Regions from separate parts of the Paenibacillus sp. FSL P2-0136 genome, predicted to be linked through region 3. Evidence: predicted binding sites of a transcription regulator. Region 3 holds the regulator's gene; each other region holds the start of a gene.
The links. Region 3 encodes Rex, which represses fermentation and respiration genes when NADH is low (regulators of the CRP and FNR family bind a similar motif). Its sites were predicted from a motif close to TTGTGAAATATTTCACAA; they were not measured.
Positions count from the first base shown of each region.

Region 1: the regulator Rex is predicted to act here: its motif matches at 2,896-2,913, upstream of NYE26_RS32445 (phosphoketolase family protein).
Region 2: the regulator Rex is predicted to act here: its motif matches at 4,171-4,188, upstream of adhE (bifunctional acetaldehyde-CoA/alcohol dehydrogenase).

Region 1 is NZ_CP150244.1:7,535,736-7,541,731, forward strand. It holds gene NYE26_RS32430 (S-layer homology domain-containing protein) at 1-680, shown strand, start outside; gene NYE26_RS32435 (response regulator) at 791-1,933, shown strand; gene NYE26_RS32440 (GntR family transcriptional regulator) at 2,027-2,749, shown strand; gene NYE26_RS32445 (phosphoketolase family protein) at 3,027-5,411, shown strand; gene NYE26_RS32450 (TIGR03915 family putative DNA repair protein) at 5,477-5,996, opposite strand, start outside.
Region 2 is NZ_CP150244.1:4,692,479-4,698,474, reverse strand. It holds gene NYE26_RS20110 (sugar ABC transporter permease) at 208-1,035, shown strand; gene NYE26_RS20105 (carbohydrate ABC transporter permease) at 1,037-1,909, shown strand; gene NYE26_RS20100 (extracellular solute-binding protein) at 2,042-3,511, shown strand; gene adhE (bifunctional acetaldehyde-CoA/alcohol dehydrogenase) at 4,264-5,996, shown strand, end outside.
Region 3 is NZ_CP150244.1:4,443,434-4,449,429, forward strand. It holds gene NYE26_RS18865 (DUF5590 domain-containing protein) at 127-648, opposite strand; gene NYE26_RS18870 (amidohydrolase) at 678-1,979, opposite strand; gene NYE26_RS18875 (redox-sensing transcriptional repressor Rex) at 1,969-2,619, opposite strand; gene dinG (ATP-dependent DNA helicase DinG) at 2,769-5,630, opposite strand; gene NYE26_RS18885 (hypothetical protein) at 5,746-5,996, opposite strand, start outside.

The DNA of each region.
Region 1 (5,996 bases), 3.1 Mb from region 3:
GACTGGAATTCTCGGTAAGCAAATTCAGTACCTTTACGATTATTAACTTCAATAATCAGTCGCCTGCTACGCATGTATCCTATATCGTTGGCTTCCCGGATGGGGAATTCAAGCCGGACGAACGGGTAACGCGTTCGCAGATGGCACTCATGATTGCCCGGAATCTGGGCTATGATGCTAGTGCGGCTGTAGGCACTCCTCCCTTCCCGGATGTGGCTGTCCGCCATTATGCCGCAGCAGCCATTGCCTTCGTGAATGCACAGGGCGTGATGAAGGGTGATCCGGCCGGGAAATTCCGGGGCAATGCACCGATTACGAGAGCAGAGATGGCCGCTGCTGCTGCCAACTACCTGAAGCTTGCAGTACCGGCAGACGGAAAATCGAGCTTCAGCGATACAACTGGACATTGGGCTCAGGCGGTAATTGAAGCCAACGTGTCGGCAGGCTTGCTCAAGGGCTACCCGGACGGCAGCTTCAAGCCGAATGCTTATCTGACCCGTGCGGAAGCAGTAGTCATTGTTAATCAGATGTTTGACCGCGGCCCGCTCCATGGAGCAGATGCGGTGAAATTCCCGGATGTCTCCAAGAATCATTGGGCCTATCTGGATATCCAGGAGGCTATCATCGACCATCAGTACCGGATCGACAGTGAACAGAAGGAACAACGGGTTACAGAATAAATGGATAGGGGTTGGAGGAGAGATCATTTCTCCTCCAGCCCCTAAATCATTAAATTTGAAGTATAATGGTTATAAAACCGTACCGATTTCCAGTTGCGAAGGAGATCCGAATGAGAGCAATCCTGATTGACGATGAAGAATTGGCACTAAAGGCTTTGGAACGCCAATTGCATGCGCTTGGTTGTTTCGAGATTATCGGCAAATATACCGATCCGCTGCAAGGGCAGCAAAAGGTAGAGGAGACCGAGACCGATATTGTGTTTCTCGATATTCATTTACCGGAGCTGAGCGGGATTGAACTGGCGGAAAGGCTGCTGGAACGGAGACCCGATCTGCAGGTTGTATTCGTAACGGCATATGATAAGTATGCGATCAAGGCTTTTGAGCTGAATGCCCTGGATTATTTGCTTAAGCCGATTCATACGGACCGTCTGAAGCTTACAGTTCGGAGATTGAATGCTCAGCAGAAGCCTGGCCTGGCAGCCCAGGCAGCGTCAGCGCAGACAAGCTGGAGAATGCTGATGCTCGATGCCTTCCGGATCTACGAAGGGAGTCAGGAGCTTCCGTCACTGCAATGGAGAACGGCGAAGGCGCAGGAAATCTTCTTTTACCTGCTGCATCATCGCGGCAAAGTGGTCAGTAAAGCCACTCTGATTGAGTTGCTGTGGGCTGATTTTGATCCGAACAGGGCCTATCCGCAGTTATATACGGCTGTGTATCATATCCGCAAGATGCTGGAGCCCTTCAGCAGAGAACGGATTCTCCTGCAAAATACGGCGGACGGCTATCTGCTCAAGCTGAATGGAATCTGCCTGGACGTTGATGAGTTTGACCGCTTTATCCAAGCGGGGTTAGAGCTCTCGAATGACACACTGCCCGAATACGAACGAATCCTGAAGCTGTTCAAGAGCGAATATCTGGAGGGGTACGATTATGTGTGGGCGGAGCTTGAGCGGCAGAGATTCCAGCTGCAGTGGATTCGGCTGAAGCTGAATCTGGTCCGCTGGTATATGGGGAATGCAGAATATGAACAGGCCTTCAAGCACATTGAACAGGTCTGCACCCGCTATCCGTTAGAGGAGCAGGCGCAATTATTGTACATGCAAATATCGGATAGAATGGGCTTTCATTTTCTGGTGCAAAGACAGTATGTATTGCTGGAAACGGTCATGGAAGCAGAGGTTGCGGAGAAACCGAGCCGGGAGATTGTCAAATGGTATAGGGATTGGGATAACAAGCGTCAAAAAGGGTGAATCCGTGGATTCATCCTTTTTGCCCTATCTAAATTATGATATATTTAATCTTGAATGAACTTGTTCTGCAAAGATCCGACGAAGGAGCACCCCATGACCCAATTTGTCTACAAGCAGATTATTGCTGACCTCAAAACGAAGATCTTTGCCGGGCAGTACGCCGATATGAAGCTGCCGGATGAGCGTAGTCTCAGCGAGGCGTATCAGGTTAGCCGCAGTACCATTAAGCGTGCGCTGATGAAGATGGAGAGCTCGGGCATTATTTTCAAGAAACGCGGCTCCGGCACCTTCATCAATCCGTTATATATAAAGAACGATTCGATCTTCAATTACGAAGGCTCTAATCTGGGGGTGTCGGATAACTTCCAGATGCACGGCAAGAAGCCGGAGATCAAGGTGCTGAGCTTCGAGGTCATCCGGCCCACGGAGGAGCTTCAGCGGGATTTGTTCCTGATGCCACATGATTTCGTGTATAAGATCGTGCGTCTGCGCCTGTTTGAAGGTGCGCCCTTCATGATTGAGACGGGATATATTCCGATCAAAATTGTGCAAAATCTCGACCAGACGATTATTGAGGGGTCGATTTTTCATTATCTGGAGGAGTCGCGCAATCTGGCGGTGACCAAATCCTTTTTGTCTATTTTTGCCGAGCCTTCACTGCTGAATGATCAGGAGCTGCTCCATCTTAAAGAGAATGAACCCGTGGGGATTATGGAGGGGATCTTTTTCCTGGATAACGGCACGCCGTTCGAATTCTCGCATATGCGCTTCCATTACGAGTATCTAAAGTTTAACACTTTCGTATCTGTGCATTAACGGATGGACGGTGTAAATAGCATAACTGAGGTATAGCAGGCCGGGAGGAATCCCGGTCTTTTTAGCGTTTTTTTATCATGACAAATTAATCCATAATTATAAAAATAAACATCTTTTTGTGCGTGGTTTGCAGAGGGATTCATACTATGTTCAAAAATTCACAATATTGGACCGTATTAATTTCTAAAAAGATTGAATTTCTGAAATGCCGATGTATGATGTAAATGTAGAAGTGATACATTCAATTTACAAAGAAAAAGATTAGGGAGTGGAAGACATGGGATTAACAATCGAACAGGTGGATTATTCCTCCAAAACGTATCTGGCAAAGCTTGACGCTTACTGGCGTGCAACGAACTACATCTCCGTAGGTCAGCTTTATTTGAAGGATAATCCGTTGTTAAGAGAACCGTTGAAGGATGCAGACGTCAAAGTGAAGCCGATCGGACACTGGGGCACGATCCCTGGGCAGAACTTTATCTATGCGCACCTGAACCGCGTTATCACTAAATATGATCTCAACATGTTCTATATTGAAGGCCCGGGCCATGGCGGTCAGGTGATGGTATCGAACTCTTATCTTGACGGAACCTACACCGAAATCTACCCGCAGATCACTCAGGACATCCCAGGTCTGAAAAAGCTGTTTAAGCAGTTCTCCTTCCCTGGCGGTGTTGCCTCCCATGCAGCTCCTGAAACACCCGGATCGATTCATGAAGGCGGCGAGCTGGGTTACTCCCTGTCGCACAGCGTGGGTTCGATTCTGGATAACCCTGACCTGATCTCCGCTGTAGTTGTAGGTGACGGCGAAGCAGAGACCGGTCCTCTGGCCGCTTCCTGGCTGTCCAACCGGTTCATCAACCCGATTACAGACGGTGCTGTATTACCGATTCTGCATTTGAACGGCTTCAAGATCAGCAACCCGACGATTCTGTCACGGATGAGCAGAGAAGAATTGACCGCCTATTTTGCCGGCAACGGTTGGGAAGCATTCTTCGTAGAAGGCGAGAACCCGGATCTGATGCACCCGGAAATGGCGAAGGTCTTGGATACAATCGTAGAGAGAATTGCCGCCATTCAGAAGAATGCCCGTGAAAATAACGATACTACACGCCCTGTATGGCCGATGCTGGTCTTCCGCTCCCCTAAAGGCTGGACCGGTCCGAAATCGTGGGATGGCGTGCCGAACGAAGGCTCCTTCCGTGCCCACCAGGTGCCGATTCCGGTCGATCAGAAGAACATGAAGCATGCACCAGCCTTGCTTGAATGGCTGAACAGCTACAGACCTGAGGAACTGTTCGATGAGAATGGCCGTCTGAACGCAGATCTGGCTGAAATTCTGCCAACCGGCGACAGACGTATGGGGATGAACCCTGTAACGAATGCCGGCAAGCTGATTAAAGACCTGCACAAGCCGAACTTCCGCAACTATACTCTCGATAATTCCGCCCCAGGCCAAGTAATTGCACAGGATATGGCCGTACTGGGCAAATACCTGAAAGAGGTTGTAACCCTCAACGAAGAGAACCGCAACTTCCGTATTTTCGGACCGGATGAGACTATGTCTAACCGTCTGGGACCAGTATTCGAAGTGACCAAGCGTCAATGGATGGATGCCATTCAGGAACCGCAGGATGAATTCCTGGCTCCCTATGGCCGTGTCATTGACTCCCAGTTGTCTGAGCATCAGGCAGAGGGGATTCTGGAAGGGTATGTACTGACTGGCCGCCACGGATTCTTCGCCAGCTATGAAGCCTTCCTGCGCGTGGTCGATTCGATGATCACCCAGCACTTCAAGTGGCTGCGCAAGGCTACAGATCAGACCTGGAGAGAAGACATTCCTTCCCTGAACGTGATCGCTACATCGACAGTGTTCCAGCAGGACCATAACGGCTATACCCACCAAGATCCGGGTCTGCTCGGCCATCTGGCTGACAAGAAGCCTGAATTTATCCGTGAGTATCTGCCGTCCGATGCGAACAGCTTGCTGGCTGTGTTCGACAAGATCCTGAATGACCGCCAGAAGATCAACCTGATCGTATCCTCCAAGCATCCGCGTCCGCAGTGGTTCTCGGCTGACGAAGCTCAGGAGCTGGTGGACAAAGGCCTCAAGATCATTGACTGGGCCAGCACCGACAAAGGCGGAGAGCCGGATCTCGTTATCGCTTCTTCGGGTACCGAACCAACTATGGAAGCCTTGGCTGCCATCTCGATCCTGCATGAGAAGCTGCCTGAGCTGAAAATCCGTTACATTAACGTAGTCGATCTGCTGAAGCTGAGAAGCCAGAAGCTCGATCCGCGCGGCTTGTCTGACGAAGAGTTTGATCAATTTTTCACAAAGGATAAACCGGTCATCTTCGCCTTCCACGGCTATGAAGGCCTGATCAAAGACCTGTTCTTCGACCGCCACAACCACAACCTGCATGTGCACGGCTACCGCGAGAATGGCGATATCACTACACCGTTCGATATGCGTGTACTGAACCAGATGGACCGCTTCGATCTTACGAAGGAAGCTGTGCTGAGCCTGCCGGAAGCAAACAAATACCAGGCCATCGCTGACGAGATGGACGCCATGGTGCAGAAGCATCACGCGTACATCCGTGAAGAAGGCATCGACCTTCCAGAGGTTGAGAGCTGGGTATGGAAGGCTTTGAACTAAGCTCTAGATGATCGTGTTATTTCATTAATAATATAGTAGGCTTCAATTAAGGAGCGCTCCGGTAGTCATGTTGATGGCTGCGGAGCGCTCTTTTTGTCCAATGATTGGAGCTGGATTATGGTCTCCGGGACCTCCGGCTGCAATACCTTCTTCCGCTGCGCCGCGGTGAGTACAGGGACACCATTACTCCCATTCATCTCCAACATGTGCTTCCAATAGCGCTTCGGCATCTTAGAGGAACGCAGCCGGTCGCTCTTGCGCTCCTTGATGCCGATGGCGTGATAGAAGCCGGTCCATAAGCGGCGGTACGCTTCCTCCGTCTCATCGGGCTCGGGGGGAGTCCACCCGCTTAAGGGAACGATGGCCTCCCGTCCGGGCTCATGAATCAGCGCCGCCCCGTGCTTCTGGTCGTAGATCATGAAGCTCTCCCCCTGGAACCGGTCGCAGAAGTGTTCCCGGATTACAGGCAGCACATAGCCCTGCGGTTCAATGACTGCGGCCATGACCGGGCCGTATACAGAGAAGCGGACGAAGCCTGTATACAGATGCGCTTCATGCCGGAGCTGCTGAACGGCCTTCATCAGA
Region 2 (5,996 bases), 250 kb from region 3:
TACGATTGCCATAGATATAGACATGTTAAGTCTCTCCCTCATTTCCTACAATGAAGACAGGAGGCGCTTTCCCATAAAGTGCTGAAAGACGACAGGAATGAGGGAGCCGGAATGAATCAGTCTGCTGCGTTACATGATCACCTTCCAGCGGAGCTGGAGAGCAAGCCGTACAAGCAGAACCGCTGGAAAAAGAATTATTGGGGCGTGATGTTTCTTGTCCCCGCATTGATTATCTTCATTATGTTTATGTGGGTGCCTATCTTCAAAGGGTTCCTGTACAGCTTCTACACCGTTGATTTCGTCAAAGGGAATACCTTCGTCGGCCTGGACAATTATGCCAGGGCCCTTACTGACCCCGATGTACTGATTGCTGTCAAAAACACCTTGTACTATATGCTGCTCTGCCTGGTGATCGGCTTCTGGGTTCCGATTGCCTTTGCCATTGCGATCTCCGAGCTGCGGAAATTCGGCGGATTCGTGCGCGTTGCTGCGTATTTGCCATATGTCATGCCTGCTGTAGTCCTATACGGGCTGTGGCGTTGGCTGTATGATCCCGTTGGACCGATAAATGCGGTAATCGGCAGCACCGGAGCGGAGCAGATCGCCTTCCTGACCGATACCCGGTGGTCGATGATCTCGCTGGTCTTCATGGAGACCTGGCAGCAGTTCGGCTCGGGGATGCTGATCTATCTTGCTGCGGTGCTAAGTATTCCCCGGGACTGGTATGAAGCCGCCGAGATTGACGGAGCCGGAGTCTGGGCCCGTATCCGCCACATCACCCTGCCTTCGCTGCGCAATCTGATTCTGCTGATGCTGATTCTTCAGGTGATTGCCACCTCTCAGGGCTACCAGTCACAGCTGGCCTTGCTGGACGGGGGGCCGAACAATGCTACGCTGACGTATGCGCTGCTTATTGTGAAGTATGCTTTTACCAGACTGGATTATGGTACGGCGACTGCGCTGGGGATGCTGATGTTTGTTGTTCTGGGCGGTTTGGGCATTCTACAGTTCAAGCTTAACAAGGAGGACAACTAGGATGAAGAGCGCAGACAGAGGTATTCTCTCGGAGCATGACCTGAAAAAGACCAGCAACAGGGTGGTCTACGGAATTATGGTGCTGTTCATTGTCCTGATGATATTCAGCATGCTGTATCCCATCCTCATGACGATGTTCAACGGGCTAAAGTCGAATATCGAGGTCAATTCCTTTCCGCCGCATTTTTTTCCGCAGGAATGGCATTTCGGTAATCTGAAGGATGCGCTGGATTATATCGATCTGGCTATGTTTCTGCGGAACACCCTGTATATTTTTGCAGGGAATATGGTCGCCACGCTAATTGTACTGGGACTCGCGTCCTTCAGTATCTCACGGATGAATGTGCCTTACCGCAAGGCCTTCTATTTCTTCTTCCTGATGACACTGTTCATTCCGGCTACGAGCTATATGATTCCGAACTTTGTCAATCTGAAGGAGCTGGGCCTGCTCAATCAATATGCGGCCTTCTGGCTGCCGGCAGGCGCGAACACATTTTTCTTCCTGCTGCTTAAGAATTTCTTCGACGGGATTCATCCTGAGATTCTGGAAGCCGCGCGGATGGACGGGGCCTCGGAGCCGAGAAGCTTCTTCACCATCGCGGTGCCGCTGTCGATTCCGATTTTTGCAACACTGGCGATCTTCATCTTCTCCACAGCCTGGAATGACTGGTTCTGGCCGTCGCTGGTCATGCACAGTGAGGAGAAGTATACGCTCGCTACCGCTATCTATAAGTACGTTATCAATGTAAAAGCGCTGAATACGAACATCAAATTCGCAATTCTGTTCATTGTCTCTCTGCCGCCGATCCTGGTATTCCTGGTCTTCCAGAAGTTCATTATGCGCGGAGTTTCATTGTCTGCTGTCAAAGGCTGAGCAGGAAGGATGAGGTCCGTTAGAGATCGTACTCCTGCACATGAAGGGAATATAAATACACCTCGTTTGTAAACGGTTTCTCTTTTAAGATGAATTTGTAAGCTCATTATGATATGGAAAAGGGGAGTTACCATGCGTAAAGTTTCCAGCGTATTCGCCTGTCTCCTGGTCACGGGGACCTTATTGTCCGCTTGCGGCGGCAATAATAACGGCAACAAGCCGGCGGCTGACGGGGGAGAAGCGACACCTGCACCAGCAGCGACCCAGGCGGCGGAAGAGTCAGCCACTCCGTCTGCAGCACCGGCTGACGATATCACCCAGAGAAAGGTAACAATTAAAATCCACTATCCTACGCCGGACCTGACCGAGGTGAGAGCGCAGGAGGATGACAAGATCAAGCGGTTCCAGGAAGTCTATCCGAACGTGGAGATCGTCAAGGACGACTGGCAGTATAATGTAAGCGAGATCGGGGTGAAGATGGCAGCGAATGAAGCGCCGACCTTCTTCAACACGTATGCCACCGAAGCTAAATTCCTGATTGAGAAGGGCTGGGTAGCCGACATCACCGATCTGTGGAATAACTATGAGTTCAAGGATCAGATCAATCCTGTGCTGCAGAACCAGTTCATCATTGACGGCAAGGTGTATGGGGTTACACAAAAGGGTTACGTCACTACAACAATGATCAACAAGAAGATGCTGGATGGCAAAGGAGTAGCCGTACCTCCAATGGATTGGACCTGGGACGACATGCTGAACACAGCCAAAGGAGTGGCCGATCCCAAGAAAGGTATCTCCGGGATTGCCCCGATGGGCAAAGGCAACGAAGCCGGCTGGAACTGGACCAACTTCCTGTTCGAAGCAGGCGGGGAGATTCAGAAGATTGAGGGCGGAAAGGTGGTGGCCACCTTCAATTCCGAAGCTGGTGTTAAAGCGCTGGACTTCTATAAAAAGCTGAGATGGGAAGCCAAAGCGGTTCCCCAGGATTGGGCGCTCGGCTGGGGCGATGCTGTAGGTGCCTTCCAGCAGGGCCGTACCGCGATGGTAATGGCCGGATCAGACGGAGTCATTGAACAGGCGCTTAACCAGGGCGGGTTCAAGCCTGAGGATGTGCTGACCTATCCAATGCCTGCGGCTGAGAAGGGCGGCAAGCATACCGGTGTGCTCGGCGGCGACTATCTGGTCATTAACCCGAATGCCAGCAAGGATGAGCAGGAGATGGCCTTCCGTTATATTACCTTCGACTATTTCTCGGATAAAGGCCTGGATGCGCTCGATGCCATTCTGCAGCAGCGCAAGGCGGACGGCAAATACTTCATTCCGCCGCTTCTGGATTACTATGCTGCCGATTCCGACTTCGGCAAGAAGACCAAAGCAGTGTATGACAAATACTCTGATATTGTATATCAATACAATACAGATATTATGGCTCTGCTCGACGGCAAGCCTGAGGCGCAGTACAATACCCAGGACTACTATGCAACCATGTCCAATGTCATTCAGGAGCTGTTCGCCAAGGAAGGCACGGACTCGAAGGCCCAGCTTGATGCAGCAGCCGCAACCGTACAGAAGAAATTTTTCGATACCATTAAGGTGGAGTAGCCTGGGATGTCTCTTTCTAGACTTAGGGGAAGAGATGAATAAGGGGGGCAGCAGAGATGCTGTCTCCTTTTTTTCCTTTCAGGAAATTATGCCAATAACATTTTAAGAGTAATCCTGCCAAAAGTGCAACATTACTGCCCCAAAGAAGCGTTCTATGCTGAAATCCTGCACGAACTGCAACAAATTCAGCGCTAACGTGCTCTAAACACCGAAATTTGTGCAAATAATGCAACATTGTACTTGCAACCCGTAAAAGTTATAGAGAAATCCTGCAAAAACTGCAACATTACCATTACTGCTCCTTAAAAGCGGCCGGTGAGAGAGGCATTAGCATCGTTCACCCGCAGGGTAATTTACCGTCCTTTAAAAGGACGGCAAAGCCGTTTCCACTTGGCAGAGATTTATATTTATATTCACCGTCAGAGTGAGTCTGTAGAAGAGCGACGGATGAACCGAAGTGGAGGCTTGGCATTCATGAGCAAAATTCCCGAAGCCCAACCGGCATTGCAAGGCAAGATGGGCCATCAACGCTGCAGACTATCGTATTGCGTTCGCAGAATAGACAAATATTAATTAAATATTACATATAATGTGGAAAAAATACCGGTAAATGATCGAATGAAAGCGCTTTGAAAACAACTCAAAAAAAACTTTAAACTTTGTGAAAGATTTCACTATACAAGGTGAAAAGGATGTGCTAAGATAAATGTATAGAAAGAAACAACCTAAAAATTGACAGGAGGACGAGGGAGATGGCAGTTAAAAACGAAGTCGCCGCCCAAGTGAAACAAACCACCGCTGAAGAGTATATTCAGGTTTTGGTGGATAAAGCAAAGAAAGCCCACGAAGCGTTCATGGGCCTGGATCAAGAGCAGACAAACACAATCGTTCATGCAATGGCGCTGGCCGGACTCGACAAGCATATGTACCTGGCAAAACTGGCTGTTGAAGAAACAGGACGCGGAGTATACGAAGACAAAATTACAAAGAACATCTTCTCCACTGAATATATCTGGCACGGTATTAAGTACGACAAGACTGTAGGCGTTATTGAGGATAACGCTTATGACAGCTTCCAGAAGATTGCTGAACCAGTCGGAATCATTATGGGTATCACACCGGTAACCAATCCAACATCCACCACGATGTTTAAAGCTTTGATTTCCGCTAAGACACGTAACCCTATTATATTCGGTTTCCACCCGTCAGCGCAAGAGTGCAGTGCGGCAGCAGCCAAAATTCTGCATGATGCAGGCGTAGCAGCAGGCGCACCTGAGAACTTCATCCAATGGATTGAGCTTCCTACGATGGACAAAACAAACGCACTGATGAACAATCCGGACGTTGCACTGATTCTGGCAACCGGCGGATCGGCAATGGTCAAGGCAGCTTACAGCTGCGGCAAACCGGCACTCGGCGTAGGTCCTGGTAACGTGCCTGCCTTCATTGAGAAGAGTGCTGATATTGATCAGGCTGTAACAGACCTTATCCTGTCGAAGACTTTTGATAATGGTATGATCTGTGCTTCTGAACAGGCAGTTATCATTGAAGAAGCCATCTTCGATCAAGTGAAAAAGAAAATGATTGCAAACGGCTGTTACTTTGTGAACAAAGAAGAAGCAGCTAAGCTGACCAGCGGCGCAATGAACGTAGAGAAATGTGCAGTTAACCCGGCTATCGTTGGCCAATCCGCTGTGAAGATCGCTGAAATGTGCGGCATTCAGGTTCCTGCCGGAACGAAGATCCTGGTAGCTGAGCTTGAAGGTGTAGGTACTAAATATCCATTGTCCGCTGAGAAGCTGAGCCCGGTTCTGGCTTGCTACAAGGTGAAGAATGCTGACCAGGGTATCGAGCGCGCAGCTCAAATCGTTGAATTTGGCGGCATGGGCCACAGCTCGGCTATCCATTCCAACAACGAAGAAGTAATCATGAAGTTCTCCAACCGTCTGCAGACCGGACGTATTCTCGTCAACTCGCCATCGACTCACGGCGCAATCGGCGACATTTACAACACTAATATCCCTTCATTGACACTGGGCTGCGGATCTTACGGACGCAACTCGGTATCGCAGAACGTCACTGCAATCAATCTGATCAACGTGAAAAGGGTGAATCGTCGTACCGTGAATATGCAATGGTTTAAAGTACCTGACAAGATTTACTTCGAAAAGGGAGCCACTCAGTACCTGGCCAAAATGCCTGATATCACACGCGTTGCTATCATCACTGACCCTGTAATGGTTAAGCTGGGGTATGTTGAAAGAGTTGAGCACTATCTGCGTCAGCGCCAGACTCCTGTAGCGATCGAAGTGTTCTCGGAAGTTGAACCGGATCCATCGACTACTACTGTAGAAAAAGGTACAGCTATGATGAACAGATTCCAGCCGGACTGCATCATCGCACTCGGCGGTGGTTCCCCAATGGATGCTGCCAAGGGTATGTGGCTGTTCTACGAACATCCGGATGCAGACTTCAACGGCCTGAA
Region 3 (5,996 bases):
CTAGCAGACGAGGTATACACTCCGTATATCAATTGATGTATCTCAAACTTTTCAACATGATGGATAAAAAAACGGAGGAACAGATAATCTGTCCCCCCGTTTTTATTCTGCCGCTCACCGCTTAGCTTAACGGTTCGGCAGGCTGTACCCCTCACCGATGGCGCTGCCATCCTTGAAGCGGTAAAAGTTATAATAGAATCGCCCGTCTTTTTTGTAAAATAGCTGCCAGGCATATTCCCCGTTGTATACACCGGGCAGCAGCCGTTCGATCGTAATGTCCGGCAGCTGGGCGGCTATGATTCCGCGCATTTTCTCTTCTGAGGTGCCATTGCTCAGTTCCTCAGCATACAGGTCATTGTCGCCTCCGGCAGGCTTGCCCTCCAAGGTGAAACGGACCCACACCATCAGCTCGGTCCCTGATTCATTTTTACCGGTCAGCACCCAGTAGATCTCATTCTCATTCCATACAGATTTCTGGGCCTTGGTTACCTCTGTTAGTCCGGCACGCGCCCGGGCCAGCTCCTTGGCCTCACTCCGCTCGTTCCACTGGTCCTTCATAATGTAGGCATAGAACTGGCTAAGTCCGAACAGAAGGAGCAGCACCACGGTAATCCCCAGCCAGATCCATTTTCTCCTCTTCTTCTTCACCACGCTGCTTCCTTTCCCGTTCCCTTGAATTACCGTTTAAGCAGGCTCTCGAACGTCTCCTGTGCTTTGCGGCGGATGGCTTCTTCATCAAGTGTCAGGCATTGTCCATGCTTCACAACCTGCTGGCCGTTCACCCATACATGCTCCACATCCTTGGCACTTGCCGAATATACGGCATGGGAGAGCAGATCGGTATGCGGCAGCAGATGAGGCTGGTCAATATCAAGTGCGATGAAGTCGGCCTTCATTCCTGCTGCAAGCCGGCCCACCCCGCTTAGGAAAATAGACTGCGCCCCATACTCCGTAGCCATCAGAAGCGCCTCAGGAGCCGGTACCGCTGTAGGATCACCGCTTACGCCCTTGTGGATCAGAGCCACCAGCCGCATCTCTTCGAACATATCCAGATTGTTGTTGCTCGCCGCACCGTCTGTCCCCAGAGAGACCTTAACCCCGGCTCTCAGCAGCTCAGGAACACGGGCTACCCCGCTGGCCAGCTTCAGGTTACTGCCGGGGTTATGCGACACGCCAACGTTATGGCGGGCCAGGATACCGATCTCTTCATCGTTCAGATGAACCCCGTGGGCAATGAGCGAAGGACGGGTGAACATCCCGAGCTTCTCCAGATGCGCGACCGGACGCAGGCCGTAGTCGGCCACGTTCTGTTCCACTTCATGGCGCGTCTCGGACATATGGGTGTGCATTGGCAAGTCCAGATCATGGGCAGCCTGCACAAACTTCATGAAAAACTCTGGAGGACAGGTGTACGGGGCGTGCGGTGAGAGCATGGTCGTAATTCTGCCGTCAGCCTTGCCGTGCCAGTTACGGGCAAAAGCAATCGCCTCAGCAAGCTTCGCTTGCTGTACCTCTTCCGGGCACAGCCCAATTACGCCGCGCATCAGCACAGCACGAATACCGGACTGCTCCGTTACTTCCGCTACCCGGTCCATATGATCATACATATCGAGGAAGGTGGTTGTGCCGCCCTTCAGCATCTCCAGCACGGACAACGAGGTTCCCCAATATACATCATCACCAGTGAATTTCTCTTCCATCGGCCACATCTTCTCCTGCAGCCAAGTCTGAAGCACCATATCGTCACCGTACCCGCGCAGCAGTGACATTGCAGTATGACCATGGGTATTTACCAGACCAGGCATGAACAGCAGACGGCTGCCGTCTACGACCTGTGCGCCATCCTCCACTACCGGCTCAGCTTCACCTATGTAAGTAATCAAATCATTCTCCAGGGTCATGTACCCGCTCAGTACCGGCTTGTCACTGCCCGGAACCAGGAAGTGCCCATTCTTGATTATCGTGATCTTACTGCTCATCTTCAGCCTCATCCTTTCCATCATGCAAATAATAGGCCAAGCTCTGCAGATCTGTGGTGAAATCTGCGGCATGAATCCGGATATTGGCAGGCGTCTTGAGAATAACCGGTGCGAAGTTCAGAATCGCTTCGATACCGGAATCCACAAGAATATCAGCTACGTTCTGGGCTTCGCTGTCAGGCACGGTAATAATCCCGATCCGGATGCCCTGCGAGCGGATGGTACTGCTTAGCTCCTCCATCGGCTGCACAACCAGCGAGTTGATCTGCTGGCCCACCTTCGGCGGGTAGGCATCGAAGATGGCAGTAATCTTCATCGTATCCTTCAAGTAAGCGTTGTAGTTAGACAAGGCATGACCGAGGTTACCGGCTCCAACCAGTGCAACATTAATTTGCTGGTCAAGCTTCAGGATATGGCGGATCTTCTCAATCAGATAAGATACATCATAGCCGATGCCTTTTCTGCCAAAATCACCAAAATAAGCCAAATCCTTACGGATCTGGGCGGGATTTAGGTCAAGCTTCTGGCCCAGCTCCTGAGAAGAGACTGTGGAGATTTCACGTTTTTGGAGATCGTTCAGGAAACGCAGGTACACTGGGAGCCTGCGCACGACGGCCTCCGATATTTTATCCGATTTCATGTATTCTCCTCCTTAAAAGTTTTGTTAGCCTACACTTCATTCCGTACAATTATAGCAACCGTGCCCCGCCGCCTGCCGGAGTGGCAGGACAGGCGGGAACGGATCTTCAGGATAATCATGACTTATTAATAATAGCAATAGCAGATGAATTAGGAAACCCCGCCGTCATCCAGCCATTCGGCAATTCTCGGGACCATCTGCTCGGTGAGCATATGCTCCATCTTGGGACCGGGGAGCGAGTACAGAAAGTACTTTCCGTAATGCGATTCAATCACTCTGGTATCGTACACAATTACGATGCCCCGGTCCTGCGCCGTGCGGACCAGCCGCCCGAAGCCCTGCTTGAAGCGGATGACAGCCTGCGGCACGGACAGCTTCATGAACGGATTCTTCTTCTGTGCCTGAAGCAGCTCTGACTTCGCTTCTGCCAGCGGGTGATTCGGCGGCTGGAACGGCAGTCTGACAATCGCCAGGCAGGTCAATGCTTCTCCAGGGATATCCACCCCTTCCCAGAAGCTGCTGGTACCCAGCAAGACCGAAGCCGGGCTGTCCTGGAAGCGGCGGATCAGCTTGCTCCGGCTGCCGCCTTCCACACCTTGTCCGAGTACCGCGATATCCTGTGAGGCAAGTGCCTCCTTCAGCGGTTCATACACCTGGCGCAGCATCTTGTAGGAGGTGAACAGCACCAGCATCCGCCCCCGTGTTGTTACAGCTGTCTCGGCAAGGGAGTGCACGAGGGTGTCCACGAAGCGGGCATCCCCAATACTCCCCTTGACGCTCGGGAAGTCCCGGGGAATGACCAGGAGAGCCTGCTCACGATACTTGAATGGCGACGGAAGCAGTGTTGTCATCAGACGCCGCTGCTCTGCAGCCTCGCCAAGACCCAGGTTATCAATCATGAACTGGAAGGATTTATCCACGGATAAGGTGGCCGAGGTCAGGATAATGCTCTTCTTCTTATCGAAGAACAGCTCCCTGAGCTGGGTGCTGACATCTACAGGAACAGCATACATTTGCAGTGACTTGCCCTTATAATTACCGCTTCCCTCCAGCCAATACACGATATTCTCATCGTTCAGACTCATGAAGAAGCGGATCTGCTCTCTAATGGATGCCAGATCCTTGAATAACCCGCCGATATCGGTCACAAGACTGTCTGAGGAGGATTGGCTGTCCGTGTCACGCATCTCACTGAGCATTTTGTCGCCCTTGCGGATGATATCGCTCAGACTGAGGTTCAGTGTATTCTCAAGGGCAGCCAGCTCCTCCCAATCCTTCGGCTTCTTGCCCGGCTGCAGGCGTGCCACCAGCTGACCTGCTTCACCGGCCCCGGCATCGCTGCGCTCAGGCAGCAGGCTGAAGAGCCGGTCGCTGAGCGCATCCCAGGACTCCTTCACCGTCAGCAGATCGGGATAGATCCGGTCGATCACGCCGCTCCATTCGGAAGCCTGCTCACTGCCCGAAGACTGCAGACTCTGGCGGAGGGCAGGCAGCTGCCCGCTCCGGCTATCCTTATAGAGTCGGGTGAGGGTATGGGCGAATGTGAAATATTTCATCTGCATGCCAAGATGCTTGCCGGCAATATCCTCCAGATGATGGGCTTCATCAATTACAAGATGGTCGTAAGCCGGAAGAAGCTGATGCCCGGCTTTGACATCTGCGAACAGCTTGGAGTGATTGGTGACTACCACATCGGAGATCCCGGCTTCATGCTTGGCCCGGTGGTAATAGCATTTGCGGAACCAGGGACAGGCGCGTCCCAGGCAGGAGTCAGTATCACTGGCTACAGTCTCCCAGAAATCGCCGCCCCGTCCGCTTAAGTTAAGCTCCTCATCATCGCCGGTCGTCGTCTGAGTCAGCCAAACGAGCATTTGCGCAGCGGTGAGCGCTTCTTCCCTTGGACTCGTAAAGTCCTTTTTGTTCATTCGATGTTCGAACTTGCGCAGACACAAATAGTGCCCTCTTCCCTTAAAGATGGAGGCCTTGAACGGGAACGGCACAACGCTGGTTAAGAGCGGAATATCCCGCTCCCGCAGCTGGTCCTGAAGGTTAATGGTATGCGTGCTGACCATCACCTTCTGATCACTTTTCACACTATGGTAGATGGCCGGAAGCAGATAACCCAGCGATTTGCCGGTGCCTGTTCCCGCTTCAATCAGCAGATGCTTGTCCTGCTCAAGCGCTGTAATGACCTCATGGATCATCAGCTCCTGGGCTTCTCGGCTCTCATACTGGGGAAGAACAGCCTTCAGCCGCTTGGTTACCTCATCCATATATTCTTCAAAGGTAATATTCTCCAGCGGATTGACGCTTCCTTCCTCCCGTGGCGTAGCCAGCTCTGCCCAGTCCCCAACAGCCAGCGCAAGCTGGCGGTAGAAGCTCAGCTCACCTTCCGGCTGAAAGGTCTCCATCTCCCGCTCCCGCAGCAGACCGTCGAAATACCAGGCCAAATCACTGTCTTCGTCCGCGAACAGCTCATTCAGCCGCTGAATCGTCAAGAGCGGCAGACTCTGCAGCTCTTCCAGACATTTGAGCAGCACAATAGCCGTGGCAAGCGCATCACTGTCCGCCTGATGGGGACGGTCATGCGTAATGCCGAAGTGGCTGCTTACCGCGCCAAGCTGATAGGTGCTCAGCGAGGGAAAGCATATTTTGAGAAAATCGATCGTATCCAGAATCCGCCCCTGAAACGGCAGGTAGCCGCAGCGGTCCAGCGCATTCTGCAAAAAATGAAAATCAAACGCGACATTGTGTCCGACGAGGACTACATCATCCAGCAGCGGCACCAGCTCCATCATCATCTCATCGAGCTCCGGCGCATCCTGTACATCGCTGTCTGTAATTCCGGTCAGGCCCGTAATAAAAGGAGGAATTGGCGCTCCGGGCTTGACATAGGAACCGTACACCCGGGAGATCTGCCCGTCTTCTTCTATAATGGCAAGGCCAACCTGGATGATCTCTCCCACAGATTGGGTTCCCGTAGTTTCAAAATCAAGCACGGCAAATTTCATTATAAGTTCTATTCCCTTTCACTTGAGACTCTTTATCAGCATAACAGAAGTTACGAAAAAAGGCGATGCACACCCCGGGAAGTGGGGCGCATCGCCTAAAGAAACCGAGGATAAATTATAAAAGCGACACCAGCTGATGGCCAAACTCCAGCTTCCCGCCCCGTCTGCGGCACACCTCCAGATTCACGTTCGGCTCCGGCAGATCAGGATCATGCAGCAACGACAGGCTGAACAGCTCACTGGCTTCATTGAAGCGTTCCTGGGAAGCCCGGATACAGCCCAGCGCATTATAGATCATCGCCTTCAGCTTCACCTCACGGATCAGGCCCAGCATGTGATTCAGATGTCCCCAGGCGGTATCGCCTT